3 regions of the Mesorhizobium sp. CO1-1-11 genome follow, and region 3 is predicted to be linked to each of the others. Evidence: predicted binding sites of a transcription regulator. Region 3 holds the regulator's gene; each other region holds the start of a gene.
The links. The regulator LexA, encoded in region 3, represses DNA repair genes until DNA is damaged. The targets are predictions, from matches to a motif close to TGTTCNNNNTGTGTTCNG.

Region 1 (10,528 bases), on a different contig from region 3:
GGACGTCTCGAACCGATGCTTCTTTAGAAGCGCCACCAACTCGGAGTCGGTTTGTGGGAGTCCAATATCGCTAGGGAGGCTGCGTCGGAGCGTGCCATCCACAATCCTATACCCGTCTTGCTCCAGGGCGTAGCGCAGCTTCTGAAACTCAGGCCTTTCAACCCTCGCCGTCGACCATTCATAATCCGGCTCAATTGCTGGAAGGCGCGCGGTCGCGCGCTCTACCAGCACGTTTTCAAGCAGTCCATCGTCAACCGAGTGTCTCGGATTTCTATCGATAAACCGCTTCAACTCAACCATGCGCGCTTTAGCGCTCCCACCCCCGATGTGCTCATAGACACTCGGTCCAAAATCGGTGAGCAGCGCACTGATTTCAGCCTGGGTGAGGCTTTCCAGAACGTCGGCCGCCGCAATAATCGTCCTGCGGGAAAAGAGTGGTCGGGCCGCCTCGCGAGCGGGTCCCAAATACTCCTCGACCCGATCATTGGCATGGCGTTCTAGAAATTTGCGCGCTTCTTGGTCGGTTAGCGGAAAGAACCCCTCCAACACACCATCATGACCTGCCACCAGCTCAAAGAATACGCCGGTCGGCGTCCGATAAAGTGTCCAGGACGCATCCGATCTGTCGTCGCCATGATCGCCTCGAGCCAATCGCTCGGAAGTGTCAGTATCGTACACGACCCCGTTGATAATCCTTCTCATGCCGCACTCATCGCGAAGCCGCCTTGGCAATACCAGTCGCTGTCGGAGAGAGCTTGGTAGGAGGCCGTGCGCCAGCCATTCACATTCACCAACCGACAGCTATCTGCCGTCTTCTGCAGAAGCGAACGCACCTCGTCCACCCCGCCATCTGCGTAGTTTGTGGTCATCAGGTCGCTCAGTTCGGTGAGTTCCTGGGCCGCTTTCGCGGCGTATCGAGCCGCAAGACTGAGCATCTGAAACTGGCGTTGGACTCGAGCAGTCAAAACTTCGCTCCAGCCGGCCGGTGGCGAAACGAAAAACCGTAGAGCGGCGGGGGTGCCATCTACGACTTCAGCGACAAGCCAGCGCTCACCCTCAATATCGTCGTAATAGGGATGAATCGTCTCATCGCTCGCCGTCAACGGCCGAACGTCCGCCTTAGCTTTATTGCAATCATGGCAGGCCGGAATTAGATTCCACGGAGCTACAGCGAGCGCCGGAAACTGAGTTTTCGGCAGGTAATGGTCGAGCGTTGAGACCACGTGTTGGCCACAGAGCGGGCATCGACCGTGCTTTGGCACAGCCATCAACGCATCGTAGATTTCCCGCCCAGGAGCTCCCTTCGCCGCGAGCCTCCCCGAGTAGACTCGCGACATTTCCTTGACGGTTACAAGGCCAATGTTGGTGCTTGGGGCAATGGTGTGAATTTCATTGCTGGAGGCTGCGTCATCGAACTCAATCGATGCCTCGACGATTGCGGCGGTAATGCCGGTGAGACGCTGCTTGAGCTCTGCATTTGCCACCTTGCTGATCGTCGTCGTGAACACGTCTTCGGCGGTTTGTTCGGGCTTTGGCAATTTCCACATCAGTCATCGCCATTCGCGTCACGCGCAGCGATCAGGCCTCGAACGATCGCCTGCCCCTCGAGTCCGAGTTGGCCGCCGAAGTGTTCGATTATCTCGTCGAAGTCGCCGCCCGATGCCACCTGATCTCGCAGCATGCGATGGAAGCCCGAATCCGTCACCTCGAGACCAAAGACCTCGCGGGTCAATATTCCAACATTCTCACCAAAAGTCTCAATCTCCGGCCGTTCGGCGACGACTGTGCGTCCGTTGCGTCGAACCTTCCAGACGCAACTCATCGGCACTTCCTGCAACACGACGGGGGAGTGCGTTGCAATAATCGCCACGCCATTGCGATTGATCAGCAAGTCCGAGACCGCGCGAATGAATGCGGATAACAACGGTGGATGGAGATGTGCCTCAGGCTCATCGAGGAGCACCAGGGTCCGCTCTTCGACCGTCTCGACCAAACGCGTAATCGTCAGCAGAACGATCTTGTGTCCGGAACTGAGGTTTGCGAACAGACGCGACGCCTCTGGAGCAATGTCTTCCTCATCCTCAGTTGCCAGCTTGGCGACGTCTGCGTCTCTGAAGATGGGATCCGCTTCCAGGGTTTGTAGGGCTCGCCTCCAACGGGAGACCCTGGCGCCCTGCCGACAAATCTGGACGCTTTCACTGAAATCCCGACCCAGGTAGTTGGGGCTCTTCGGTGCCAATGGCCTGCCGCTGGAGGACACTCCGATCCGCTTGAGGCCAATGTAGGAATATTGCGGACCCGAAGATCTGTCTCTTGGAACGCTGAGTGGAGTGAAATCGTCAAACGCGCTGAAGCTGACCGACACGAGCCCTGTGAACGAGCCGGCGGCTTCGTCTTCGTCATTGACGACGAAGCGCCCCTTTGCGCGATCCTCACTTTCCAAGAAGGCTTCTGTCATCGAGTTCAGCAGGTACGTCTTGCCCACACCGTTCCGACCTGTGATGACATGGATGTTGGTCGGTGGCTGAGCTTCGGGAAAAACCCCAAACGTCAGCTCCATTCGCCTCGCGGACGACCTGCGATCGCGAGCCATCCGGTATGAGAATTCGAAAGGTGTAACGCGAGCCCCACCGCTTGCCATCCGGCGGTACTGCCCACGCACCGCCTGTGGCGACACGGAACGAAGCAGCGATAATCCAGTGACACGCTCTTGCAGGGCGCGCTCAAAAAGATCTTCATCGAGAGCGATGTCTCTGAGGCCTTCGAGAATCCGGTCGCGAAGATCGGGCCCGAGTTCGTTCAATGCCTCATAATAGGTATCGTCTTGCCCCAAAGAGAAGAACTGCTCCTCCAAGGCATCGAAGCGCTCTGGAATGTCGGGACGCCGCTGAGATCTCCCCATCCCGAGTTCGCCGATTTTCACCGACCCGACGTCCTGACGCTCACCATCGGCGTCGACATAGGTCAGGAAATACATGGTCGCAAATTCAAACCAGTCGTCCCAATTGTCGGTGACAAGAAATGCGCGCGATCGAGCGTTGGTCGGTGGCCGGCCGCCGACTGGCAATACTGTAAAAAACACGCTCTCCCCCCCGCCGCGAATAGAAATTCATACCAGCATCTCGACAAGAAAGGCAGGGACGGATCTAGGGATACCGATCCTTTATTCGATGCATCGCCGTGCCGACGGCTGCCATCATCTTCTGAGACATCGTCACGAGCGTTTGGGTACTCGCCGCATCCAACTCCAAGATGGGCACCTGCTCGATGTCGGTATGGTAGTCCGACCGCCACGGTCGAACAAGATAGCTCTGCGAGTCAGAATGAGCGTAAACCTGGTGACGCAGGCGGATGACATTCCTGTGCAGAGCACCTTCTGCGGTGTCCTAGACATCCAGAAGCTCCTTGGGAAATTGTGGCCATCCTCTGCTGCCTCCGAACGCGCGACCATACGAGGTAACCATCGCAGTCACGAACGCGGATTGCTGCAGGTATGTGGATCCGCGACTCCAAGGTTTAGCTTTCCACCGCTTCTTTAGGAGAAACAGCCCGTAGCTCTGAGCAGCAGCCAAGTCGTGCCGCGCAGCATGCAGTTTGCCGTAGAGTTTGCTATCCGCGTCGTTGAAATGAAGTTCGATGCTTTCGCTTGTTGTCAATGAAACGGCCCCATGACTGCCTATGCTCGGGAAGAGCACTCAAAGCATACCACGGCAAGAAATGGGTTTCAGTCGGGTCGTACGGCACGGCGCCTGGAAGCATCATTCGCACCCGCACAGCCTCGTAAGATTAGTCGAGTTCGATCCATGTAGGGGCATGGTCGCTTGGCTTTTCCCACCCTCGCACTTTGTCATCCACCCCGGCCCCTCGTAGCTGCGGTGTCAACGACGGACTTAAGAGCAGATGGTCCATTCGCAGGCCAGAACTCCTGTCGTAGCCGCCGCCAAAGGAGAAATTCCAGTAGGTGTAGATGCCCTTGTCCGGATGGATGCGCCGAACCGCATCGATCCACCCATCCTTGAGCATCTCGGCATAGGCTTGCCGGCTCTCGGGGAAGTAAACCGCATCCCCCAGCCATCGTCGCGGCGCCACGGCGTCAATCGGAGTTGGAACGACATTGTAGTCTCCACACAGCACTGTCGGCGTTCCCGCTTTGAGCAGGTCCTGGCCATAGCTGATCAGGCGGTCGAACCAGCGCAGCTTGTAGTCGAACTTGGGACCAGGCGCTGGATTCCCATTCGGCAGATAGAGACAGCTGACAACGAGTCCTTTCACGTCGGCTTCAATGTAGCGGCTGTGGGAGTCATCGGGATCGCCCGGCAAGCCGCGCCGCCGTTCAACCGGGTCTACCCCGCGAGATAGAATGGCCACTCCGTTGTAGGATTTCTGGCCATGCCAGATAGCGCCATACCCCGCCTCCCGGATGGCCTGGGCCGGAAATTTCTCGTCGGACGTCTTGAGTTCCTGGAGGCAGACGATGTCGTAGTTGGTAGCCGTGAGCCATTTGAGGAGCACGGGCAGTCGACCATTGACGCCGTTGACATTGAAAGTAGCGATGCGAACCATCTGTCCTCGCGGCCGTGGCTCACTTCTTACCCAGCTTGTCCTCGACCTTCTTGCGACTATTGCCGACCGATTTCACGGCTGACTTGACGTCGGCCTTGCTGGCCCCCGTCTTGCCCGCCTCGTACTTCACCTCATGGTCCTGCCCGCCAGCGACCTTTGCGCGGTCCTGGCTGCGCCCGCGAGTTGTTTGAGTAGTGGCCATTTCTTCCTCCAGGGATTGCGTTCCAATTCCCAACAACGCGCCCAGACTCTTCCGGTTCAATTCATCGGCACGCGGTATGGAACTGAAACCCAGGGCAGAGTATTGAATCGTACTATGTATTCGGGTTCCCCATGTCGGCCGTAGAGGCCGCCTTCCCCAAAAAGCGCGCACGGCGCCGGGACTCAGAATCTACCCCGAGATACCCCCTACCCCGCTTTCGTCCTTTCCAACTCTGCACGCTCACCGACGACATACCGGCTGGCGCCGATTGGCTCTTCGAAATGAAGTTCGATGGCTATCGCGCCCAGGTCGCCATCTCGGGCTCGGAAGTCGTCGTCTACACCCGCAACGGCCACGACTGGACCCGCCAGTTCAAGGTAATCCTGCCGTCGCTTAAGGCGCTCACGAAGGGTTCGGCGCTGATCGATGGCGAGATCGTGGCCATCGACAGCCGGGGCCGCACCAACTTCTCCATGCTAAAAACCGGCATTGCTGCCGGCATGCCGCTCAAGTTCTACGCCTTCGATCTGCTGGAATTGAACGGCGAGGACTTGACCGACCGGCTCTTGCTCGAGCGCAAGGACCGGCTTGCGGACCTTTTGGGCGAGAGGGACCCGGACGACAGCCTGCAGTTTTCCAGCCATATCGCCGACAACGGCAAGAAGGTCTTCGACACCATGTGCGCCGGCGGCCACGAGGGCATCATCGCCAAGCGCGCGGACAGTCGCTATGTCGGCGACCGCACTGCCAGTTGGCTCAAGATCAAGTGCACGAAACGACAGGAATTCGTGGTCGGCGGCTACCGCCCAAGCGACACCGGCCGTGGCATAGCCTCGCTGATCCTGGGCACCTACGAAAACGGCAAGCTGATCTACCGCGGCCGCGTCGGCACCGGATTCACCGAGGCGATGCGCAAATCCATTCTCGCGCAGTTGGAGAAGCGGCCGCTGGACAAACCCGCCTTCGTCTCCGTGCCCCGCGACATTGCGCGACGCGCCCGCTGGGTAAAGCCCGAACTCGTTGCCGAGGTCACCTATTCCGAGATGACACCGGACGGCAGCCTGCGTCACCCGAGCTTTCAAGGCATGCGCGAAGACAAGCGCGCCGACCAGGTCGTGATGGAAATGCCCAAGACCGTCGCGACCACCGCCACGGCCAATCTCGATCCCGCTATGGGCAAGGAGATCGCCCGCGCTGTCGGCGTTAACCTGACCCATCCCGACAAGCTGATGTATCCCGGCACTGCGGTGACAAAGGCGACGCTCGCCGCCTACTACGCCGCAGTTGCCGAGAGGATGCTGCCGCACATCCAGCATCGGCCCCTTTCGCTGGTGCGCGATACCGACGGCGACCTGCAGCAGACCTTTTTTCAGAAGCACAAGCTGCCTGGCATGCCCAGGGCAATCCATGACGGCCAGTTGGAGAAGATGTCCGGCAAGGAGAGCCGCATTCTTTGGGTCGACGACCTGGCTGGGCTGATCGCCGGCGTCCAGATCAACGTGCTCGAGTTCCATGTCTGGGGAAGCTTGCGCCAGCAGCCAAACCTTCCACACCGGATAATCTTCGACATCGATCCGGACGAGGGCCTGGGCTTTGATGACGTCAAGCAGGCCGCGATCGACATCCGCGGCGTTCTAGATGCACTCGCCCTTCAATCCTGGCCGCTGCTATCCGGCGGCAAGGGCGTGCATGTCGTCGTGCCGCTCGTTCCCGAGGCCGACTGGGAAGCAGTCAAGAACTTCTGCCAGGACTTCGCCGAACTGCTGGCCCGCACGGATCCGTCCCGTTTCGTCGCGAATATGAGCAAGGCGCGGCGCAAAGGCCGCATGTTCATCGACTATCTGCGCAATGGACAGGGCGCCACGGCGATTTGCCCGTGGTCGACCCGCGCGCGGTCCGGTGCGTCGTGCGCCGTACCGGTCACTTGGGATGAACTGCCGACGTTCAAGAGTGCCAGCGCATTTGACGTTTTCGCTGCCGCCGCCCGGGCTCAGGAGTCCGACGCCTGGGAGGGCTATTTCGATGTCGAACAAACGCTGACAGAGCGTATCCGAAAAGCAGTCCGATAGCTGCAGCCAGTCCTAGATCGTCAGCGACATCTGCCGATCGGCCTCGGTTCTCTTTCCGCTTAGATTTGAAAGTGTCACCCCGAGCAGGCGGATCCCCTTGCTGACAGGAAATACCTGATCGAGGAGGGTGCCGCTGACGGTCGCTAGGTCGGCTTCGCCCTCGATGACGCCTCCGAACGTGCGGCTGCGCGTGATTTGCTGGAAGTCGGCGAATTTCACCTTCAATGTCACCGTGCGACCCTGGATCGATCTTTCCTCGCAATAGCGCCAGACCTTGGCGACCAATGGAGCCAGTTCCTTGCGAGCACTTTCGACGTCAAACAGATCGCTCGCAAAGGTGTCCTCAGCCCCCACGGACTTGCGCTCGCGGTCGGCCCGCACCGGGCGTTCGTCGATGCCCCGGGCGATCCAGTAATAGTACGGACCCGCCTTCCCGAACTTCTCCTCGAGAAACGCCAGGCTCTGTGCCCGCAGGTCGGCGCCGGTCTCGATGCCGAGCCGCGCCATCTTGTCGGCGGTTGCCGGGCCAACACCATGAAATTTCCGCACGGGCAAGGCCTCGACAAAGGCGGGACCCTGCTTCGGAGTGATAACGAACACCCCATCGGGCTTGTTCTGGCCGGAAGCGAGTTTGGCCAGAAATTTGTTGTAGCTGACGCCAGCCGAGGCCGTCAGGCCGGTTTCGGCCTTGATCTTCGCGCGGATCATTTCCGCAATCGTCGTCGCGACCGGAATGCCCTGTAGATTGTCGGTGACGTCGAGATAGGCCTCGTCGAGCGAGAGCGGTTCAATGAGTGGTGTGTGCTCGGCAAAGATCGCGTGGATCTGCTGGGAGACGGCGCGATAGACGTCAAAGCGCGGCGGCACGAAGATCAACTCCGGGCATTTGCGCTTCGCCGTGATCGAAGGCATGGCGGAACGCACCCCGAACCTTCTGGCCTCGTAGCTCGCAGCCGCGACCACACCGCGCGCCGCCGAGCCCCCGACTGCCACGGGCTTGCCGCGCAGGTCAGGGTTGTCGCGTTGTTCGACCGAGGCGAAGAAAGCATCCATGTCGACATGGATGATCTTGCGAAGGATGGCCGTCCCTTCACGCGGCTCACCAATTTCTTGGCCTATGTCGCTTCGCTCGCCCACTTCGCCGTCCCTGCATCACCTGCGGCATATCAAGATAGACCGCACCTCGATCAAGGGCCGTCTGGGATCAACTCTCGGAGCGGCGCAACGAGTCCAATTGACTCTCGGACAGCAAAGAGAACAAATAAGGAACATATCAGCCCCGAAATCCATTGGGAAGACAGTTTGAGAGTGTTTCGTTCATGGGTCAGCCGGCCGCCAGCCCTGCTATCGCCGCGCTTCGCGAGCGAATCGCGCGCCTCGAAGGCGGGCCGGCGCGCAACCGTGCGACACTTCCTTTCGGCGTTCCCACGATCGACAAGGTCTTGCCGGGAGGCGGGCTGGCGCTCGGGGCTCTGCACGAGGTCGCCGGCGGCCGTAACGGAGCGATCGATGGCGCCGCGGCGGCGCTATTTGCCGCCGGTATTGCCTCCCGCACCAAAGGGAAGGTGCTCTGGTGCGTCACCCGGCAGGATCTCTTCGCCCCTGCCCTCGCCCAGGCCGGTCTGCTGCCCGGCCGTGTCGTCTATGTCGAGGCCGGTGACGAAGCTTCCGTGCTCGCCTGCTTCGAAGAAGGGCTTCGCCATGGCGGTCTAGGCGCCGTTGTTGCCGAACTGGCGCGCCTCTCCATGACCGCCTCCCGCCGCCTGCAGCTCGCCGCCGAAGCGTCCGGTGCCATCGGCATCGCCATCCGCCGTTGGCGACGACAAACCGAGGCGACCGATTTTGGACAACCAACCGCCGCGGTTACCCGCTGGCGGGTCACCGCACTCCCCTCCCGTCCCTTGCCGGTTCCAGGCGTCGGCCGCGCTCGCTGGCAGCTGGAATTGATCCGGGTACGGGCGGGAGAAAGCGCCGATTTTGAAGTGGAAGCCTGCGATGACAAGGGTCGTCTCGCTCTATTTTCCGACCTGGCCGACGGATCGCCTAAGGCGCGCAATGGGCCAGTCCGCGCCATCGGCTGAAACCCCGATCGTCATGCTCGGTCGGCAGGGAAACCGGCGGCTCGTGCTGTCCGCCGATGCGGCGGCACGCGCGGCCGGCCTGCGCGTGGGCATACCAGCGAGCAAGGCTCAAATGCTGGTGCCCAACCTGCAGAGCTTCGACCTCGATGCAGCCGCCGATGCCGAGGCCCTCGAGAGAATGGCAATTTGGTCGCTGCGCTATGCACCGATCGTCGCCGCCGATCCACCCGATGGTCTCATCATCGACACCACAGGCGCCGACCATCTGCATGGCGGCGAGGAAACGATGCTTGAGGGGCTGGTGTGGCGCATGGCGGCATCCGGAATCGAGTCACGTGCCGCCGTCGCGGATACCTGGGGGGCCGCTCATGCCTGCGCGCGCTTTCTCGCCCGGCCGACCTTCGTCGCGCCAGTGGGGCACGCCCCGGCGATTATGCGCGGTCTTCCGATCGGCGCCCTGAGGCTTCCCAACGATATCGTCGAAGGCCTCCTTACGCTCGGTTTCGAACGGGTGGGCGAGGTCGAGGCGGCGCCCCGCGCCTCTCTCACCCTTCGCTTCGGGCCCGAACTCGGCCGTCGCCTGGACCAGGCCATGGGGCGGCGCAGCGAACCCTTCGAGCCAGCCCGCTCTCCCGAACTCATCGAGGTTCGCCGGGCCTTCGGCGAGCCGATCGGCGCCGCCGAGACCATAGCCCGCTATACTGGCAAGCTCGTCACAACCCTCTGCGAGGCACTTGAGGCCAAGGGGCTCGGCGCCAGCCGGTTGGACCTGCTGTTTCATCGCGTGGACAACCGCATCGAGGCCATTCGCGTCGGCACCGCAGTGCCAGTGCGCGATGTCAAACGGCTGACCCGTCTCCTGACCGACCGGATCGAAACTGTTGATCCCGGTTTCGGCATCGAGGTGATGACCCTGGCCGCGACGCTCGCCGAGCCCTTCGGCAGCAAGCAAATCATCTCCTCGCTAGTCGAGGAGCCGGAGCCCGACATCACCGATCTCATCGACGTGCTTGCCAACCGTATTGGCGAGCAGCGGCTCTACCGCTTTGCCCCGGTCGAGAGTGACGTTGCCGAACGCTCAGTCCGCCGCATCGCGCCGAATGCGCCGGACGACGGGACGAGTTGGCCCGGTGACTGGCCTCGCCCGCCGCGCCTGCTGACCCACCCCGAACCCATTGAGACGATGGCCCTGCTGCCCGACCATCCGCCGGTCTGGTTCAGTTGGCGCGGCATCCGGCATCGCGTCGCGCGGGCAGACGGTCCGGAACGCGTTTTTGGCGAATGGTGGCAGCGCGATGCCGAACTGATCGCGGTGCGTGACTATTTCCAGGTGGAGGACGAGTCCGGCGAGCGCTTCTGGATCTACCGCGCCGGCGACGGCGAGGATCCCGGGACCGGTTCCCACAAATGGTTCCTGCATGGGGTCTTCGCATGACCACCCCACGCTATGCCGAATTGCAGGTGACCAGCCATTTCTCGTTCCTCCGCGGCGCCAGTTCCTGCGACGACCTGTTCGCGCAGGCGGCCGCTCTCGGCATCGAGGCTCTGGCAGTTGTCGACCGCAACTCTCTGGCCGGAATCGTCCGGGCCCATCAGGCCGCCAAGGACACCGG
Region 2 (10,528 bases), on a different contig from region 3:
GCGGTCCGCGCCGGGCGCTCACCACGCTGCTCAATGCCAGGCTGATCTCGATGATCGACCGGCTGGTGGCGGCGACCGAGGGGTTCCTTCAGGCCCGCAACATCGCCGCTCCGTTGATGGTGGTGCGCGGCGATGGCGCGCTGGTTTCGGCGGCGTTTGCCCGCCAGCGGCCGATCGAGACGATCCTCTCCGGCCCCGCCGCCAGCCTGGTCGGCGCCCGCCACATGACCGGGCTCGACAACGCGGTGGTCTCCGACATTGGCGGCACCACCACCGACGTGGCGGTCCTCGACGGCGGCCGGCCGCGGCTCGATCCGGAAGGCGCCACCGTCGGTGGTTTCCGAACCATGGTCGAGGCGGTCGCCATGCGCACTTTCGGCCTCGGCGGCGATTCCGAAGTGATGCTGGAGGATGGAGCGCTCAATCCGAAAATCCTGCTCGGGCCGCGCCGCCTGGTGCCGCTGGCGCTGTCCGGCATGGCGCATGGCGAGGCGGTGACGGCGGAACTCGAACGCCAGTTGCGCGCGCCCAACACAGGCCGCATGGATGGCCGCTTCGCGGTCCGCACCGGCGTGCCTGACAGGCTCGCCGCGGGGCTGACCGCCCCCGAGGCAAAGCTCTACGAAGCGATCGGCGCGACGCCGCTTGCCCTCGACAGGCTGCTGACCTCGAATGCCCAGAATGCCACGCTGAACCGGCTGGTCTCGCGCGGGCTGGTGCATATCTCGGGCTTCACCCCGTCGGACGCCGCGCACGTGCTTGGCAAACAGGCGAACTGGGATGCCGCCGCCGCCCGCCTTGGCGCCGAACTGTTCGCCCGCAGGCGCGACGGCCGTGGCCAGGCCATCGCGGCCTCCCCGGAAGCGATCTCTGAACGGGTGCTCTTGACCCTGACGCGCTGGTCGGCCGAATACATCCTGGAGACAGCCTTTGCCGAGGACGGGCTCGACGGCGCGGCGACGGTGGCGCACGCGCTGGTGCAGCGCGCCGTCGACGCTCACCCCGGCATCGCCCGCCTCAGCGTCGCGCTCGACCGGCCGGTCATCGGGCTCGGCGCTTCGGCGCCGTTGCACTATGCCGGCCTGGCGCCCTTGGTGGGCAATGACTGCGTCGTGCCCCGGGATACCGACGTCGCCAACGCGCTCGGCGCCGTCGTCGGCCAGGTCAGGGTTTCGGCGGAGGCCCGCGTCAGCCAACCCAAGGAAGGCCTGTTCCGGCTTGCCTCGGGTGAGATGGTGCGCGATTTCCTCGACGAGGCGGCGGCGATCGCGGCCGCCGAGGCCGATGTGCGCGCCATTGTCGCCCAGCGGGCTCTTGATGCCGGCACCGACAGCGCCGAGATCGACGTGGCGACGGAGTTCCGGGTCTCGACTGTCGAAGCGCAGCGCATGTTCATCGAAGCGCATATCGTGGCGGTGGCCTCGGGCAGGCCGAGGATCGCGGTTTGAGGAAGAAGAGCCATTTCCGCCCTCCTCGGGGAGATTGGCCAACCGCCCAAAATGCCCCACCTACACCCTAAGCTGAATTGACCCTGCACCCCTGACATGCCAAACGCCCGCAAAGCCTTTCATCTGGAGTAGCCTGATGACCGATCGCATCGAGATCGCCGGATTGCGCATTGCCCGCGAGCTGCATGACTTCGTCGTCGACCAAGCTTTGCCCGGCCTCGACATCGAAGCGGCGCGTTTCTGGGACGGGTTCTCGGTCATCGTCCATGATCTGGCGCCCAGGAACCGGGCGCTGCTGGCAAAACGCGATGCCATGCAGGAAAAGCTCGATGGCTGGTATCGCGACAATGGCGCGCCCATCGACATGAACGCTTACAAGGCGTTCCTGAAGGAGATCGGTTATCTCGTGCCGGAAGGGCCGGCCTTCAGCGTCTCGACCGACAATGTCGACCCGGAAATCGCGGTCGTGGCCGGACCGCAGCTGGTGGTGCCGGTGATGAACGCGCGCTATGCGCTCAACGCCGCCAATGCACGCTGGGGCTCGCTCTATGACGCGCTCTATGGCACGGACGCCATCCCCGAAACGGATGGCGCTGAGAAGGGCAAGGGCTTCAACCCGGCGCGCGGCGCCAAGGTCATCGCCTGGGCCAAGGACTTTCTCGACCAGTCGGTGCCGCTCACCTCTGGCAAATGGGCAGGGGTCAACGGCCTGTCGATTGCCAACGCCGCCCTGAAGCTCAGCGCCGGCGCCGGCTCGACGACGCTGGCCGATCCCAGGCAATTCGTCGGCTATCGCGGCGACGCCGCCAATCCGCAAGCCGTGCTCCTGGTGAAAAACGGGCTGCATGTCGAGATCGTCATCGACCGCGACAATCAGATCGGCCGCACCGATCCGGCTGGCATTGCCGACGTCATCCTGGAATCGGCGCTGACCACCATCCAGGACTGCGAGGATTCGGTCGCGGCCGTGGATGCCGAGGACAAGGTCGTCGTCTACCGCAATTGGCTCGGCCTGATGAAGGGCGACCTCACCGAAGAAATCAGCAAGGGCGGCAAGAGTTTCGTCCGCAAGCTCAACCCCGACCGCGCCTACATCGCCCCTGCCGGCGGCACGGTGACCGTGCCTGGCCGCTCGTTGATGCTGGTGCGCAATGTCGGCCACCTGATGACCAATCCGGCCATCCTGGACCGCGACGGCAACGAGGTGCCGGAAGGCATCATGGACGCGGCGATGACGGCCCTGATCGCGCTGCACGATGTCGGGCCGAAGGGACGGCGGATGAACTCTCGCGCCGGCTCGATGTATGTCGTGAAACCCAAGATGCATGGCCCGGAGGAAGTCGCCTTCGCCGTCGAGATGTTCGATCGTGTCGAAGCCCTGCTCGGCATGGCCCGGAACACCATCAAGATGGGCATCATGGACGAGGAGCGGCGCACCACGATCAACCTCAAGGAAGCGATCCGCGCCGCGAGGGAGCGCGTGGTGTTCATCAACACCGGCTTCCTCGACCGCACCGGCGACGAGATCCACACCTCGATGGAAGCCGGCCCGATGATCCGCAAGGGTGACATGAAGCAGGCCGCCTGGATTTCCGCCTATGAGGCCTGGAACGTCGACACGGGCTTGGAATGCGGGCTCGCCGGCCACGCCCAGATCGGCAAGGGCATGTGGGCGATGCCCGACTTGATGGCCGCGATGCTGGCCGAGAAGATCGCCCACCCCAAGGCCGGCGCCAACACCGCCTGGGTGCCATCGCCAACGGCGGCGACGCTGCACGCCACGCACTATCACAAGGTCGATGTCCATGCGGTCCAGGCGGCGCTGAAGAGCCGGCCCAAGGCCAAGCTCGACGACATATTGTCGGTGCCGGTGGCCGTGCGGCCGAACTGGACGCCCGACGAGATCCAGCGCGAACTCGACAACAATGCCCAAGGCATTCTGGGCTATGTCGTGCGCTGGATCGACCAGGGCGTCGGCTGCTCCAAGGTTCCCGACATCAACGATGTCGGCCTGATGGAAGACCGCGCCACGCTGCGCATTTCCTCGCAGCACATCGCCAACTGGCTGCGCCACAAGGTCTGCTCGGAAATCCAGGTAATGGATTCCTTGCGGCGCATGGCGGCAATTGTCGATCTGCAAAATGTCGGCGACCCGCTCTACCGGCCGATGGCCGCCGACTTCGACGCTTCCATCGCCTTCCAGGCCGCCTGCGACCTGGTGTTCAAGGGAACAAGCCAGCCCAACGGCTACACCGAGCCTGTGCTGCACAAGCGCAGGCTGGAGTTGAAGGCCCGTCAAGGTAGGGCGATGCCACGTTGAAAGGGTTTGGAGCGCCGACTGGATGTCGCCGGTCCGCGTAGTCGGCCATCGAGCGGCGAAGACGGCGGCGTCAGCCCCAGCGGCAATGTCGTGCCGAAGGCGGCAGGCTCTTATGGCTGGATACGGTTCCTTTGCTTTTTTCAGTTAGTGCTGGCTGGAAGGCTCGGGAGCATTGGCATGGCCAACACGATGGCGATCGAAAAGAAACTGTTGAATTCCGTCCATGACCGGGCGGTTTTCCAGCGCCGCGTGCGCATCCTGTCCGACCGGCTGGCCGACGAACTGGGCCCGGCCGGCACCGTTCTCGATCTCGGCTGCGGCGACGGCTCCATCGCCAAGGCGATCATGGAAAAAAAGCCGGGGCTGACGTTTCGCGGCATTGACGTGCTGATCAGGCCGCAAACCCATATCCCGGTAGAACTGTTCGATGGCAGCACCATTCCCGCCGCGAATGGCTCCTATGACTGGGTGACGATTGTCGATGTGCTGCATCATGCCGACCACCCGGGCCATCTCGTGCGCGAGGCGGCCCGGGTGGCGCGCAAGGGCGTTGTCATCAAGGATCACCTGCGCGAAGGCTTCGCGGCTTACCAGACGCTTCGTTTCATGGATTGGGTGGGCAACAAGGGGCACAATGTGCGCCTGCCTTACAACTATCTCTCGAAGGCCGAGTGGGACGCCATTTTTGCCGCCGCGGGCATCACACCCCGCACCTGGCGTGAGAAGCTGTCGCTCTATCCGTTCCCGGCCAGCGTGTTTTTCGACCGTCGCCTGCATTTCATCGGGACCTTGCGATAGGTAACCGGAGCTGGGCGGAACGCGGCTACGCCGCCTGCGCCATGCGCTCCGAACTCATGCGATAGGAAATCGCCTCGGCCAGATGGATGCGGCCGACACATTCGCTGGCGTCGAGGTCGGCGAGCGTGCGCGCCACTTTGAGCACCCGGTGGTAGGCCCGCGCCGAAAAGGCGAGTTTTTCGCTGGCATCCTTGAGCAGCGACAGGCCTGCGGCGTCGGGCATGGCGATCGTCTCGATGACGGCTGGAGAACAATGCGCGTTGGTGGTGGCGCTGTTGACGCCGAGCCGCTCGAAACGCTCGCGCTGGATGGTGCGGGCACGCGCCACGCGCGACGCCACGTCGGCGCTCTTTTCCGCTCGATCCGGCCGGATCAGGTCGCTGGCCGAGACCGCCGGCACTTCGATCCTGAGATCGATGCGGTCGAGCAGCGGACCTGAAATGCGCGCCTGGTAATCGGTGCGGCAACGATCGCCGCGCAGGCAGCGATAACCCGGTTCGCCGGCCATGCCGCAGCGGCACGGGTTCATCGCCGCCACCAGCTGGATGCGGGCCGGATAGGTGACGCGATGGTTGGCCCGTGCGATCATGCAGTCGCCGGTTTCAAGCGGCTGGCGCAGCGCATCGAGCGTCTGCGGCGTGAATTCGGGGAACTCGTCGAGGAACAGCACGCCGTGATGAGCGAGCGACACCTCGCCCGGCCGCGCGCGCAGGCCGCCGCCCACCATCGCCGCCATCGAGGCCGAATGGTGCGGGGCGCGGAACGGCCGCCGGTCGGTCAGCTTGCCTTCGCCGAGTTCGCCGGCCACCGAGGCGATCATCGAGACTTCGAGCAGTTCCTTCGGCGCCAGTGGCGGCAGGATCGACGGCAGGCGCTGCGCCAGCATCGATTTGCCTGAGCCCGGCGGACCGATCATCAGCAGATTGTGTCCGCCGGCGGCCGCCACTTCCAGCGCCCGCTTCGCCGTCTCCTGGCCCTTGATGTCGGCAAGGTCGGGCAGGTCGCGCGGTGCGGCGCGGATGCCGGCCTCCGGGCGCGACAGCACCTGCGTGCCGCGGAAATGATTGGCGATCGCAATCAGGCTGCGGGGCGCGAGAATGTCGAATTCCCGCCCCGCCCAGGCCGCTTCCGGCCCGCAAGCGAAGGGACAGATCAGCCCTTTGCCTTCGGCATTGGCGCCGATCGCCGCCGGCAAGGCACCGGCAACGGCAGTGATCGTACCGTCGAGCGACAGCTCGCCCAGCACGACATAGCCAGCCAGCATGTCGCCCGGAATGGCGCCAAGGGCTGCCATCAAGCCGAGCGCGATCGGCAGATCGTAGTGGCTGCCTTCCTTCGGCAGATCGGCGGGCGCCAGGTTGACGGTCACCTTCTTCGACGGCATCGACAGGCCCGACGCATGCAATGCCGCCTGCACCCGCTCGCGGCTTTCCGCCACCGCCTTGTCTGGCAGGCCGACGATATGCATGTTGACCTTGCCGGGCGCGATCATCACCTGCACGTCGACCGGCACCGCCTCGATGCCCTGGAAAGCGACCGTACGAACCCGCGCCACCATTGTCTGCCCCCGATGCCGGCTCGCCCTTGCCCCTTAACGGGCCGCGAGCGACGTCAACGCAAGACAACCACAGATTTCAGCCCAGGGCAAGAACATTACAGGAACAAGTGAGGTGAGCGCATGGAGCGACTACTGGCTGGTGCATTCCGAAAGCCGCCGCAACACGCCTAAGATCAAGCTGTTCCGAGATTGGGTCCCAGACGGCTGACGTCAGGGAGAGCGCGAACAGCGCCGGCTCTGAGGCGCCACTCTTGATCAAATCGGGAACATTGGCGCAACCGGTAGCCGCACAGGTTGCGCGCCGGTTGTGCCCGGCTGCAAAAGCGGAACATGGTTAACACAAACTGAAAACAAATTATGTCCGCTTCCCCTCCACCGCGTCCCAGAACAGGCTGGCGATGTCGGCGCCGCCGAAGCGCTTGACCTCGCGCACGCCGGTCGGCGAGGTGACGTTGATCTCGGTCATGTAGTCGCCGATGACGTCGATGCCGACCAGGATGAAGCCGCGCTCTTTCAGCGACGGCCCGATGCGGGCACAGATTTCGCGCTCGCGTGTCGTCAACTCGGTCTTCTCGGCGCGGCCGCCGACATGCATGTTGGAGCGGGAGTCGTGCTCGGCCGGCACCCGGTTGATGGCGCCGACCGGCTCGCCGTCGATCAGAATGATGCGTTTGTCGCCCTTGCGCACATCCTTCAGGTAACGCTGCACGATATAGGGCTCGCGAAACATCTGGCCGAACATTTCGAGCAGCGAGGCGAGATTGCGGTCGGCTTCAAGCATGTGGAAGATGCCGGCGCCGCCATTGCCGTAGAGCGGCTTGACGATGATGTCGCCGAATTCCTTGCGGAAGGCGGCGACTTCGAGCGGATCCTTGGTGATCAGCGTGTCCGGCATCAGGTCCGGGAACTCGGTGACGAAAATCTTTTCCGGGCTGTTGCGCACCCAGGCCGGGTCGTTGACGACCAGCGTCTTTGGATGGATGCGCTCGAGGATGTGGGTCGTGGTGATGTAGTTCATGTCGAAGGGCGGGTCCTGGCGCAGCAGGACGACGTCCATTTCGGACAAGTCGGTGCGCACCTTTTCGCCCAGCGAATAGTGGCTGCCCTTTTCGTCGCGCACCGTCATCTCCTCGATGCGGGCAAACACCTTGCCGTCGCGCATCGACAGCCGGTCGGGCGTGTAGTGGAACAGCTGGTGACCGCGCCGCTGCGCCTCCAGCGACAGGGCGAACGAGGTGTCGCCGGCGATCGACACGGTGGAGACATGGTCCATCTGGACGGCGATTTTCAACTTCATGGCAGGTCCCCAGCATAGTCGACGCAAGCGATATAAGCGTCGCGGCGCGTTCTGCCAATCGCGACGTTTTGAACATTGGGATCAGCAAGGCGCGTCTGCCGGTTGCAGACAAGACGAGGACTGACATCATCGCTTTCTTAAGCCTTGCCGTGCGACGGTAAGCTTCGAATGCAGCCGGCCGACCTGACGCAGCGCCGGGCACCCGATGGAACGACGATCATGAACGCGCTCACTGCCGTCCGCGCAGCCTCGACCCAGCAGCTCGAACTCACCATCCTGATGCCATGCCTCAACGAGGCCGAGACGCTCGCCGTCTGCATCGGCAAGGCCAAGGCCTTTCTCGACCAATCCGGCATAGCGGGCGAGGTGCTGATCGCAGACAATGGCAGCACCGACGGCTCGCGGGAGATCGGAGCGCAAGGCGGTGCTCGTGTCGTCCCGGTGGCGCAGAAGGGCTATGGCGCGGCCCTTCTGGGCGGCATCGCTGCCGCCAGGGGACGCTTCATCATCATGGGCGATGCCGATGACAGCTATGATTTCGGTGCACTGGAGGCATTCGTGGCGCGGCTGCGCGGCGGCGCCGACCTGGTCATGGGCAACCGCTTCCACGGCGGCATAGAGGCTGGCGCCATGCCGGCTCTGCACCGCTATCTCGGCAATCCGGTGCTGAGCTTCGTCGGCCGCCTGTTCTTCCGCATCAAGACCGGCGACTTCCACTGCGGCCTGCGCGGCTTCAACGCCGGCAGCATCAGGAAGCTCGATCTGCAGACCACCGGGATGGAATTCGCCAGCGAAATGGTGGTGCGCAGCGCGCTTGCCGGGCTGCGCATCGAGGAAGTGCCGACCACGCTCAAGCCCGACGGCCGCAGCAGGCCGCCGCATCTCAGGACCTGGCGCGACGGCTGGCGGCATCTCAAATTCCTGCTGGTCTACAATCCGCGCTGGATGTTCTTCATTCCAGGGGCGGTGCTTTCCGGCCTCGGCACGCTGTTCGCGGCGCTGCTGGTGTTCGGCCCCTTGCGGGTGGTCGACAATCTTTCGCTCGATCTCAACACCTTCGTCGCCGCCTGTTTCATGATCGTCACCGGCATCCAGCTCATCACCTTCGGTGCCATTTCGCGATACTATGCCGAAATTACCGGCATCCTGCCGCCAAGCCGCGGGTCGGACTGGCTGACCAGGACCATCAGCACCGACCGTCTCGCCGCCAATGCCGGCATCTGCTTTGCCGCCGGCTTCCTGTTCTGCCTCTATGCCGTGGCGCGCTGGGCCCATCTCGGCTTCGGTCCGCTGAACGATTCCGAAATTCCGCGCATCGTCGTGCTGGGCTTGAGCCTGATCGTCATTTCGTTCCAGGTCTTCTTTTCGGCATTCCTGCTCGGTGTGCTGGAGATACCTGTCAAGCGGCTGAAGGCCGGGCTGTCGCGGGAAACGACGGCACGCGAGCAACAATGACCGACGTGCTGCCGGCGCTTGTCCAGGCGCGCCCGTTCCGCTTCATGGTGGTGGGCATCGGTGCGGCGGGATCGTTTTTCACGCTCTCCTGGCTGCTGGTTTCGCTGGGCGTTCCGCCGTTCGCCGGTAGTGCCATGGCTTATGCGACGGCGTTCGTCATTGCCTATCGGGCGCAACGGGGCTGGACGTTCGGTGCGGAACACGATCACAAGGTCGCGTTCCCGCGCTATCTTACCCTGCAAGCCGGATGCGCCGCTTTTGCCGGCCTCGTCTCGCAGGTGGCGGTAACGCATTTCGGCCTGTCGCCCGTCGCGATGTCGGCGCTGACGATGGTCGTGACAAGCACCATCAGTTATCTGGTCTCGAGGCTTTGGGTGTTTCCGGCGCGCGGCCACGGCTATCCCGGGAAAATGACCGCTGGCCATGCCGCGATGCCTTCCAAGGAAACCGCCTGTCCCTCCTGGCGGGCGGACATGCTGGCGGCGCTGCTCGCGGCCCTGGTGCCGCTCCTGGTCTATGCCATCGCCGGATTTCCGCAACTGGCCAATCCCGCGGGCGACAATGACAGCCTGCTGCAACTGGTCGAGGTCCGCGATCTTCTGGCCGGCCAGGGCTGGTTCGACCTGCACCAGTACAGGATGGGACTGGAAGGCGGCTTCGTCATGCATTGGTCGCGGCTGCTCGACGCGCCGCTGGCCCTTGGCGTCCTTGCCGTATCGGCCCTGACGGGCAACGTCGCCTTGGCTGAACAGATCGTGCAGGTGGCCTGGCCTGCCCTGCTGTTCTGGCTGGCGGTCTTCTTCCTCATCCGCGCCGCGCGCGCTTTCGCCGGCGGCCACGCTGTCCTGCCCGCCGCCGTCGTCGGTGGCGCCGCGCTCTATTACCTCGGCATTTTCTCCCCAGGTTCGCTGGATCATCACAATGTGCAGCTGATGCTGATCCTGGCGAGCCTTGCCTTGCTGCTCGAGGCTCCCTTGCTGCGGCCGGCCGCCTTGCTCTCGGGCACCTGCGCCACGCTGAGCGTGGCCATCGGCATGGAAAGCGCTCCCTACGCCGGAACCCTTGGCGCCGCTGTCGCGCTGCTGTTCCTTGGCAATGGTGCTCGGGAAAGGCTGACCGCGAGGGGCTTTGGCCTGGGCGTCGCCGCTGTTTCGGCTCTCGTCTTCGTCGCCACCGTCCCGGCATCCGCATGGACCCAGGCACAGTGCGACACATTTTCGATTGTGCAGTTCGCCGTCGCCGGACTTGCCGGCGCGGGGCTGGCGATCATCGCTTCATGGAAGGCCACCAGTGCCACCGTCGCCGGCCGCCTGGCCTCGCTCGGCCTGCTTGGGCTAGCCCTTGCGGCTGTGGTTGTATTCCTGTTCCCGCAATGCCTGGCCTCGCCCTATGCCAACCTCGATCCGCGCCTGAAGGAGATGTGGCTCAGCCATATCGACGAGGCGCAGCCGCTGTTCCAGATCGTCACCAATGATCCGGCCAGAGCGGTGGCACGGTTTGCCACGCCGTTGGTGGCCATCATCCTGATGGCGCTCCGCGTCGGCCATGGCTGGCGTCGGCAGGACAGCCTTGTCGGCTCGCTGCTGGTTATGGCGTTCCTGGTCAGCGCCTGGGAAGTTCGCGGCTCGACCTTCTCCATCGCCTTCGCGGTG
Region 3 (10,528 bases):
CTTGGCGATCTGTGAGACCGGCGTGGTGATGGTGTAGATCAGCTTGGGCTGCTCGGCCTGCAGCTTGGCGATCATCTGCGGCACCAGCGACGCATCGAAATTGGTGTGGCTCTCCGTGTAGACGACGTCCTTGCCCTCGACGAAGCCGTTATCCGTCAGCGCCTTCTTGAAGCCGGCTATGGCGGCGTTCAATTGCGGATGCTCGCCGAAATTGGCAATGCCGATACGGATCTGATCGGCCGCGGCACTGCCGGCACTGACCATCAATGCGCCTGCCAGGGCCAAGCCCGACAACCAAGCGGATTTCGACTTCAACATCATTTCCTCCCAGATTTGATCAGGGCCGCTTGGAAACGCGGCGGCTACGGCGATCATGGTGAGTCCGCCGGTCTGTGTCAAACATTATATATAATTGTTGCTGTGACCCAATATCATATATACTTTCGCCAGACGACGGATTGATCACCATGCGGGATGAAACGAGTTCCACAAAAACGGAAGCCGCCTATCAGCTGTTGCGGCGCGACATCCTGACCACGCGCCTCATGCCCGGCGCCCCGCTCAAACTGAGTGCGCTGCGCGGCACCTATGGCGTCGGCTGGACACCGTTGCGCGAAGCCCTGTCGCGGCTCGAGGCCGAACGCCTGGTCACCGCCATCAGCAATCGTGGTTTTGCCGTGGCTCCGGTGTCGCGGGCCGAGCTGGAGGATCTGGCACGCGCCAGGATGGTGGTCGAGATACCCCTGTTCCTCGAATCGATGGAAAAAGGCGGCAGGGAGTGGGAGGATGCCGTGGTCACCGCCTACTACCGGCTCTCGCGTTGCAAGACGGCGGTCGACGATCCCTCGGACGCGGCCGTCGACAGATGGGACGAGAACCACGAGGCCTTCCATGCGGCGCTGCTGAGCGCCGCCACATGCGACTGGCTGTTGCGGTTCCGCTCGACGATCTCGGATCAGCTGCGCCGGCATCATCGCTTTCTTGGTCTGGCGCCGACACTGCGGGCCGCGGCCGGCCTCAAGGATGGCTATGAAGAGGCAATCGAAGCGCTGCGCGAAGCGATTGCGATCGAACACCATACCGCGATCATGGAAGCGGCGCTCGACCGTGACATCGAGCGGGCCAAGGCGCTGATGACGGCGCATATCGGCTACACACTGCACGTCTATGTCCACAGCGAAGACAGCGGCGCTACCAGATACGCCGCTCGCGCCGGCAGCTTGAAGGCGGGTTCGGGATAACCTCAGCGACGCCTATTCGAACGCGCTGGCCGGTGCGCCGAACGCCCGGATCCATGGCCGCCCGAAGCTACCAATCGTTGGCATTTTGGTTTCGTTTCGTTCCGCGAATAATGGCTCCGCGAATTATACGTCCCCCCGAGGAGAACCTTCCAACTAGCTGATGCCAAAGCCTCGTCGGCGGATGGGCCACAGGCCATTAACCAAAACGATTTCAATGCGCCTGCCGATGGCGGAAAGGGCTGGTTGCTGCCCGCCGTCGCGGGCAAAAAACTTCCGACCCCTTAACAAATTCATTAAACTTTAAACGGTTGCAGAACACAACTGGAACAGATAGTGTTTGTTCTGGGTTTGTTTTTTCGATTCTGGTTCAACCTTTCGTTCAATGTCTTGGGGGCCGCCATGCTGACACGCAAGCAACATGAACTGCTGATGTTCATCCACGAACGGCTCAAGGAAAGCGGGATACCGCCTTCCTTCGACGAGATGAAGGAAGCACTCGATCTTGCCTCCAAGTCGGGGATCCATCGCCTGATCACGGCGCTGGAGGAGCGCGGCTTCATTCGCCGGCTACCCAATCGGGCACGCGCGCTGGAAGTGCTGCGGCTGCCGGACTCGATCGCGCCGGGCCTCAATGCGGCAAAGAAGTTCTCGCCAAGCATCATCCAAGGCAGCCTTGGCCAAGGCAGCGCCGGACGCCAGATCAGGCCGGCCGCTGCGCCTTCGCGCCTGCCCGCGGCCGGCAACGACGACGATGCGGTTTCAGCCGTGTCCATCCCGGTCATGGGCCGTATCGCCGCCGGTGTGCCGATCGATGCCATCCAGCATCAGACGCATTCGATCTCGGTGCCGCCGGACATGATCATGGGCGGCGAGCACTATGCGCTGGAGGTCAAGGGCGACTCGATGATCGAGGCCGGTATCTTCGATGGAGACACGGTCATTATCCGCAATGCCGACACGGCAAGCCCGGGCGAAATTATCGTGGCACTGGTCGACGAAGAGGAAGCGACGCTGAAGCGGTTCCGCCGCAAAGGCGCTTCGATCGCGCTCGAGGCCGCCAATCCAGCCTACGAAACACGCATTTTCGGGCCGGACAGGGTCAAGGTACAAGGCAAGCTGGTCGGGTTGATCAGGCGCTACTGAGCCGGCTTGCCATCGGGCTTGTCGGGTTTTTTGTACGGCGGCAGCCCCCTCGCCTCGCGTGAGAATTTTCGCTGTTCGTGCCAGGGCCGGTATGGTCCGTCGACGGCGAATGCGATCGCGGCCCGGGTCGTGGCCGACTGGGGATTGAAGAAGACGGCAGCGCTTCCCTTGCGGGCGAGCTGCCGTTTGGTGACGACGAGAACCAGTGGATTGTGGCAGACGTCATAGGCGGTTGCGTCATTGACGATGATCAGGTCGGCGAAAGCGCAGGCTTTCCAGGTGGTCTTGCGGTCCTCGACATAGGCAATGATCGCGCCGGAAGGGTGCCTGGCAAGGCACAGGCCTTCGCGGCAGTAGAAAGGCGATCCTGGCGGCAGGTCGGTGGGACTGGCAACATCGAATTGCCCGTCTGTCGTGTCGAACATTTCCGGTTTGACGATTGTTTCGGAGATCAGGGCGCGCTTCCAGTTGTCGGTTGCGAATTCGTTCGGACGTTCCTGGTTGACGGCCAGTTCGCCATTGCCGATCGGCAGCGCGACCAGCCGCGCATCTTCCGAGATCAGCACATCGGGCGCGCGCGTGTGCGACACAGTCAACAGGCCGGCAAGCGCGAATGGCAGCGCCGCGAACCGCAGCCATGTCGTCGCCATCGTCGCGATAACCAGCGCGACGGTGACCAGCAGCACGGATTGCTGCGAAATCAGCCCGACTCCATCGACCGGAGAGCGCTCCGATATCCACGCCGACACGGCGATCATTGCTGTCAGGCCCTTGCCCATAAGGTAGAGAGCCGGCCAATCCAGTCCGAATGGCATCAGCAGGGCGCTGGCGACGGCCAGGAACATCACGACCGACACGATCGGCATCACGGCCAGATTGGCGAACAGGCTGAGCGGCGATACCCGCTGGAAATGCCAGATGGCAAACAGTGCCGTGGCGCTGCCGGCGATAATGGACGTCATGGCCAATCCTCCTGTCGCCAGCAGGAATTTTCGCGTCAGGAATCCCGCCAGGGAACGCTTTGGCGGCGGTGGCCGCGTCTTTCCTGCATGGTGATCGGCCCAGCCGGCATAAGCGCCAACCAGGGCCGCGGTCGCGGCGAACGACATCTGAAAGCTCGGGCCGACAACCTCGTGAGGCGAGACCAGGATCACGGCGATCGCCGAGATCGCCAGATTGCGCATGGTCAGGGCAGCGCGATCGAAGAAGACGGCAATCAGCATCACCGCCAGCATGATGAAGCTGCGTTCGGCGGCAACGACGACACCGGAAATGATGAGATAGGCGGCGATCGAGAACAGTGCGGCGGCGGCCGCGTATTTCTTCACCGGCCGGCGCGCGGAAAAGTCTGGAAACAGCGCGAAGGCACCACGCAGCAGACCCATGATGGTGCCGGCCACAAGCGCCATATGCAGTCCCGAAATAGAGATGATGTGATAGATGCCGGTACGCCGCATCGCTTCATTGATTTCATCGGGTATGCCGGCGCGCACGCCGACGATCAGCGCCGCCGCGATCTCGCCTTCAGCGCCGCCGACGCTGCCCCTGATGTGGTCGGCGATGGCTTCGCGGGCATTTTCGATGCCTGAAAAAAGGCGAGCCGATAGCGGCATCTCACCGTCGTCGGCGGAAACAACCGTTGGATTGCCGAGAAAGAAGCCGCTGCCGCCGATGCCGGCGAAATAGCTGTCGAAAGAGAAGTCGTAGCTGTCCGGCCGCACCGGGCCGGTCGGCGGCAACAGTTTGGCGTAGCCTGTGATGAGCGAGCCGGCGGTCATTCCCGGCGGTATCTTGCGTGCGGAAAGCCGGACCCTTTCCGGCGCATAGCGCAGTTTTGGCCGGGCGGTCGAAATCACGTCCATGGTCAGCCGGATGCGGCCGCTCTCCATCTCTTCGAGCGAGACCACGCGGCCGGTCAGTTGCGTGGAGATTTCCGAACCCAGCATCCGGGTTCCGGCTCGCCATGTTTCGACCTTCGCCGCGAGCAGGCCCAGCGCGCACAACAGCACTGCCATGAGACACAGATGGGTTTTGGGCCAGGAACGCGAGACGAAGGCACAGACCGCCATCAGCACCACGACCGCGACGGGCTTTGCAAAGTCGGGCTCGGACGCCAGCGAGAAATAGGCGATCGCCCCAACGGCCAGACAGACCGGCACCAGCAGGAACGCGATGCCCCGGTCGAGTTCAAGCTCCGCCGCCCGGGCCACGCCATGGCGCAGGCGAGGCAAGGATACCAGGCCGATTTGCCGGCGCACGCGCACGATCCTGCCCGCGGCAGGAGCCGGCGCCGGCGCCTGCCCACCTGCCTGCAGCGACCTGGTTTCGGGTGCAGCCACGAGCGGAGATGGCAGTGGGATCGTCGCAGGCGCCGCAAACAGGGATCGCTCGCTGACGCCGATAGCGGCATCCTCGCCCCGATCCAAGCCCCGGCCTCGTCCAGTCATCGGGTCTGCCCCTTGCGCCCTCGACGTCCTATGCTACATGAACGCGCAACGCGCGAAAGTCCGCACGCTCTGCACCCAGCTTCAGACGTTTTCCGAGAGTTCCATGCCCGACAAGGTCATCACCCGTTTTGCCCCCTCGCCGACCGGCTATCTGCACATCGGCGGCGCGCGCACGGCGCTCTTCAACTGGCTCTATGCAAAGCATACCGGCGGCACGATGCTGCTGCGCATCGAGGACACCGATCGCGAGCGTTCGACCGATGCGGCCACATCGGCCATTCTCGATGGCCTGACCTGGCTTGGCCTTTCGTGGGACGGTGACGCGGTCTCCCAATTCGAGCGCGCGCCGCGCCATCGCGAGGTGGCCGAGGAGCTGGTGCGCCTGGGCAAGGCCTATTACAGCTACGAGACTTCAGCCGAGCTCGAGGCAATGCGCGAAGCTGCACGCGCCAAGGGCCTACCGCCACGCTATAACGGCCATTGGCGTGACCGCGACCCGTCGGAGGCGCCGTCCGGCGTCAGGGGCGCCATCCGCATCAAGGCACCGGCCGAGGGCGAGACGGTGGTGCAGGACCGGGTCCAGGGAGACGTGCGCTTCCCCAACAAGGATCTCGACGACTTCATCATCCTGCGTTCGGACGGCAACCCGACCTACATGCATGCCGTCGTCGTCGACGATCACGACATGGGCGTCACCCACATCATCCGTGGCGACGATCACCTGACCAACGCCGCCCGCCAGACCGTGATCTACAACGCCATGGGCTGGGACGTGCCGTCGATGTCGCATATCCCGCTGATTCACGGCGCCGACGGCGCCAAGCTGTCGAAGCGCCATGGCGCGCTCGGCGTCGAAGCCTATCGCGCCATGGGCTATCTGCCGGAGGCGCTGCTCAATTATCTTGCGCGGCTCGGCTGGAGCCATGGCGACGACGAGATCATGTCGATCGAGGACATGGTCTCGTGGTTCGACATTGGCGACGTCAACAAGGGCGCGGCGCGCTTCGATTTCGCCAAGCTGGAAGCGATCAACGGCGCGCATATGCGACGTATGGCCGACACCGAGCTGTTCGATATCTTTATCGCCACCTTGCCCTATCTGGAGGGCGGCCCGGCGATGGCGGCGCGGCTCAACGAGAAGAACAAGGCGCAGCTGCTGGCAGCACTTCCGGGCCTGAAGGAGCGCGCCAAGACGCTGGTCGAGCTTGTCGACGGCGCCGCCTTCCTGTTTGCCGCGCGGCCGCTGCCGATCGACGACAAGGCGGCACTCCTGCTCAATGACGACGCGCGCAAGATCCTGCGTGGCGCTCACGAAGCTTTGAAGTCGCTGTCAGGCGACTGGACGGCGGCCACGGCCGAGGCCGCGATCCGCGACTTTGCGCTGGCTGGCGGGCACAAGCTTGGCGCCGTGGCCCAGCCGTTGCGGGCTGCGTTGACCGGCAAGAGCACGTCACCGGGCGTATTCGACGTGCTTGCCGTTCTGGGGCGTGAGGAAAGCCTGGCGCGCGTAGCGGATCAAATCGATTAGGAGCAAACTGGCCCAAGAAGATTGGCATTGAAAGGCGGGTTTCGCAGTGCAACATTAGGCCTTGGCCCAATCTGGCACGCACCTCCTAGAATGCGGTGGCGAATACGCGCATTGCGGTGATTTCGACGTGTCGCTCTGCGGATTTTGCCTTTGCCGGCATGAGGAAACAAGAAGGAGTTTGCAATGACCGAAGCTGCGAAAAAACTGGATGTGGGCGGCCAAGAGGCCACGGCAACGCTGGAATTCGCCGGCAAGACTCACGAATTCAAGGTGCGAAGCGGCTCGGTCGGACCTGACGTCATCGACATCGCCTCGCTCTACAGCACCACCGGCGCCTTCACCTATGACCCCGGCTTTACCTCGACGGCAAGCTGCGAGTCGGAGATCACCTTCATCGATGGCGACGCCGGCATCCTCCTGCATCGGGGCTATCCGATCGACCAGCTGGCCGAACATGGCGACTTCCTCGAAGTCTGCTACCTCCTGCTCTACGGCGAATTGCCGACCAAGGCGCAGAAGGACGATTTCGACTACCGCGTAACGCGCCACACAATGGTGCACGAGCAGATGTCGCGCTTTTTCACCGGCTTCCGCCGCGACGCGCACCCGATGGCGGTGATGTGCGGCGTGGTTGGCGCGCTGTCGGCCTTCTATCATGACTCGACCGACATCTCCGACCCGTACCAGCGCATGGTTGCCTCCATGCGCCTGATCGCCAAAATGCCGACGATCGCGGCCATGGCCTACAAGTACCACATCGGCCAGCCCTTTATTTACCCGAAGAACGATCTCGGTTTCGCGGCAAACTTCCTGCACATGTGCTTTGCGGTGCCGTGCGAGGAGTACAAGATCAACCCGGTGCTGGCGCGCGCCATGGAGCGTATCTTCATCCTGCATGCCGATCATGAGCAGAACGCTTCGACCTCGACCGTTCGCCTCGCCGGCTCCTCGGGCGCCAACCCGTTCGCCTGCATCGCCGCCGGCATTGCTTGCCTGTGGGGTCCGGCCCATGGCGGCGCCAACGAAGCGGCGCTCAACATGCTGGGCGAGATCGGCCATGTCGATCACATCCCGGAATTCATCGCCCGCGCCAAGGACAAGAACGATCCATTCCGCCTGATGGGTTTTGGTCACCGCGTCTACAAGAACTACGATCCGCGTGCCAAGATCATGCAGAAGACGGCGCATGAGGTTCTGGGCGAACTCGGCATCAAGGACGATCCGCTGCTCGACATCGCGATGGAACTGGAAAAGATCGCGCTGACCGATCCCTATTTCATCGAGAAGAAACTCTACCCGAACGTCGACTTCTATTCCGGCATCACGCTGAAGGCGCTGGGCTTCCCCACCACCATGTTCACCGTGCTGTTCGCGGTGGCCCGCACGGTCGGCTGGATCGCCCAGTGGAAGGAAATGATCGAGGATCCACGCCAGAAGATCGGCCGTCCGCGCCAGCTCTATACCGGTGCGCCGGAGCGCGACTACGTGCCGATCGCCAAGCGCTGAGACAAGTGAGTAGTGAGTAGTGAGTAGTGAGGTTGGAGAGTTTGCTAACTCACTACTCACTACTCACTACTGCCTACTCACTCGCTTGATACACCCCATCACCACCTGCGCCGCGATCTCACCGGACGGTTTGTCCGTTGCCATGCGCCGTGAAATCTCGGCGAACCCGTCTTTCTGCCAGGCGCGCATGCCACTGTCGGCCAACAGCGCTTCCAGCTGGCGTGCCAGATTGTTCGGTCTGACGTATTCGTCGTAGAACTCCGGGATCAACGCGCGATCCGAGATCAGGTTGGGCAGCAGCGCCGACCAGACGGATACGAAATACCGCGCCACGGCGCGTGCGACAGGGTCGAGCCGGTAGCAAGAGATCATCGGCACGCCGGACAGTGCCAGTTCCAGGGAGACGGTGCCGGACGCGATCAACGCCGCGTCGGCCTTGCCGAAGGCCTGCCATTTGCGTTCCGGCTCCAGGATAATCTCGGGTTTTTCATCCCAGCGCGTGACCGCGGATCGTACGGTGTCCGCGACATGCGGCACCGTCGGCAACATCAGCCGAAGCCGATGCCCGCGTGCCCGCAGCATCGACACGGTCTCACCGAACGGCTCGAGCAGCCGCCGCACCTCGCCGCGCCGCGAGCCGGGCAGGACAAGCAGCGTCTTCACGCGGTCTGGTGAAAGATCACGCGGCTGGGCCTGCGCCCTGGCGGCCGACAGCACGCCTGGATCATGCGTCAGGCGATGGCCGACATAGGTGCCGGGCGGGCCACCCAGCCTATCGAGCTCCTTCACCTCGAACGGCAGGATGCACAGGATGTGATCGACATACGGCTTCATCGCCACCGCCCTGCCCGGCCGCCATGCCCAGACGCTCGGGCAGACATAGTGGACGATCGGGATCGTCGGGTTGGCGGCGCGCACCTTTTTGGCGACGCGCAGCGAAAAATCGGGGCTGTCGATGGTGACGAGGCAGTCCGGCTTGGCATCCGCAACCAGCCCCGCCAGCTGACCGATCCGCCGCATCAGGCGCGGCAGGTCACGCAGGACGGCGCTGAACCCCATCAGCGCGACCTCGCTGGCGTCGAACGGCGAAACCAGCCCAAGCGCCTGCAGGTGGCGGCCACCGAGGCCGACGAGCTGCACCTCGCGCCCCGTTATTTGGCGCAGCGACTGGACAATGTCGGCGCCAAGCAGATCGCCTGACTCCTCGCCCGCGACGATTGCGATCTTCAGCGCCCTGTCAGCCATGACCTGACTCCGTTGCGGCCAGGCCGACAATGAACAGCCCAAGGTCATTGGCACGCGAGAGGGTTGCGGGAGCTTCGAGGATCAGGGAGCGTCCCGCCTCGACGGCAATGCCGGCAAGCCCGGCCGCATGCGCTGCTTCTACCGTCTGGGGCCCCATGGAAGGAAGATCCGCGCGCAGCTCCTGGCCAGGCTTGGCGCATTTGACCAGCACACCGCGCGTCTTGCCGGCGATACGGCCGTGGCCGCGCAGCAGCCTGGCGCGGTCCAGCAATCCGGCCGTGCCCTCGATGCCTTCAAGCGCGATGGTCCGGCCGCCGACCGCGATCGCCGCCTGGCCGATATCCAGCGCCCCGATGGCTTTTGCCGCGGCAAAACCTGCCTCAATGTCGCGCCAGTCCGACTTCCGGGGCGTGGCCCTGGTCAACACCCCTTCGGCGGCGACAAGGTTCGGCACGATCTCGTGGGCGCCCACGACCTTTATCCCCCGGGCCTCGAGCCCGCGCGCCACCACCTTGAGCAGTCCATCGTCGCCGCGCGCCAACGCCATGACGACGACGGGTATCACAGCGAGCAGGCTGAGGCTTGGGCGCATCTGTGTCAGCCTTGGCCTGCGCTTAATCTCGCCGGCAAGCACCAGATGCGTAATCCGGTTACGCTTGAGCAGCGGAATGAGCGATCCTATCGCCTCCAGGGCAAGGGTCTCATGCTCGTAACGGCACAATTCAGCCAGGCGGTCGGCCTCACCGTCCATGAGCACGACGAAGGGCGGATGACCCTGTCCGGCCAAACCGGCAGCGACTTCGACCGGAAGGCTGCCGCCGCCGGCGATGATGCCGACCCTGGCACCAGGCGGGAGATCAAGACCAGCCGCGGCTGTCTCAGCCTTCGTCATCGGCATCGTCGCCATCGCCGCCCTTGAGCGATGGCACCGCATAGTGCCGCTTGCCGCGACTGGTGATGAAGTCGATGATCTTCATCGCTGTCGGCGACGAGGCGAACTCCACCTTGGCGAACTCGATGTTCTCGCCGACGGTGCGGGAGCGGTCGAAGATCGTCTTGTAGGCCTTGCGCAGCAGATGGATTTCGGAACGCGGCAGACCGGCGCGCTTGAGGCCGATGATGTTCAAGCCGCGCAGGCTGGCGCGGTTACCGACGGCGATGGCATAGGGAATGACATCACCGACAAAAGCCGAGCACCCGCCAAGAAAGGCGTTGTCACCCACGCGCACGAATTGATGTACGGCGCTGAGGCCGCCAATATAGACGTTGTTGCCGATCTCGCAGTGGCCGCCCAATGTCGCCCCATTGGCGAAGGTGGCGTTGTTGCCGACGGCACAGTCATGGGCGATATGGGCGTAGGCGAGGAAATTGCCATTGTCGCCGACCGTGGTTTCGCCACGGCTGGTGTCGGTGCCGAC

Region 1: a site for LexA is predicted at 8,088-8,105, ahead of dinB (DNA polymerase IV). Genes of this name have one in related genera too.
Region 2: a site for LexA is predicted at 6,213-6,230, ahead of LB554_RS21285 (YifB family Mg chelatase-like AAA ATPase). Genes of this name have one in related genera too.

What each region holds. Positions count from the first base shown of each region.
Region 1 covers NZ_JAIUHE010000017.1:96,138-106,665, reverse strand. Annotated here, with positions in the region: gene LB554_RS20635 (hypothetical protein) at 1-702, opposite strand, end outside; gene LB554_RS20630 (HNH endonuclease) at 699-1,547, opposite strand; gene LB554_RS20625 (AAA family ATPase) at 1,547-3,082, opposite strand; gene xth (exodeoxyribonuclease III) at 3,787-4,563, opposite strand; gene LB554_RS20615 (DUF3606 domain-containing protein) at 4,583-4,765, opposite strand; gene ligD (DNA ligase D) at 4,897-6,834, shown strand; gene dinB (DNA polymerase IV) at 6,847-7,887, opposite strand; gene LB554_RS20600 (ImuA family protein) at 8,154-8,915, shown strand; gene LB554_RS20595 (Y-family DNA polymerase) at 8,830-10,350, shown strand; gene LB554_RS20590 (error-prone DNA polymerase) at 10,347-10,528, shown strand, end outside.
Region 2 covers NZ_JAIUHE010000018.1:77,054-87,581, forward strand. Annotated here, with positions in the region: gene LB554_RS21270 (hydantoinase/oxoprolinase family protein) at 1-1,448, shown strand, start outside; gene LB554_RS21275 (malate synthase G) at 1,585-3,768, shown strand; gene LB554_RS21280 (class I SAM-dependent methyltransferase) at 3,946-4,566, shown strand; gene LB554_RS21285 (YifB family Mg chelatase-like AAA ATPase) at 4,592-6,124, opposite strand; gene gshB (glutathione synthase) at 6,480-7,421, opposite strand; gene LB554_RS21295 (glycosyltransferase family 2 protein) at 7,641-8,876, shown strand; gene LB554_RS21300 (GtrA family protein) at 8,873-10,528, shown strand, end outside.
Region 3 covers NZ_JAIUHE010000022.1:101,961-112,488, forward strand. Annotated here, with positions in the region: gene LB554_RS23960 (ABC transporter substrate-binding protein) at 1-318, opposite strand, end outside; gene LB554_RS23965 (GntR family transcriptional regulator) at 468-1,241, shown strand; gene lexA (transcriptional repressor LexA) at 1,641-2,384, shown strand; gene LB554_RS23975 (ComEC/Rec2 family competence protein) at 2,378-4,831, opposite strand; gene gltX (glutamate--tRNA ligase) at 4,935-6,359, shown strand; gene gltA (citrate synthase) at 6,543-7,865, shown strand; gene lpxB (lipid-A-disaccharide synthase) at 7,932-9,110, opposite strand; gene LB554_RS23995 (LpxI family protein) at 9,103-10,017, opposite strand; gene lpxA (acyl-ACP--UDP-N-acetylglucosamine O-acyltransferase) at 9,989-10,528, opposite strand, start outside.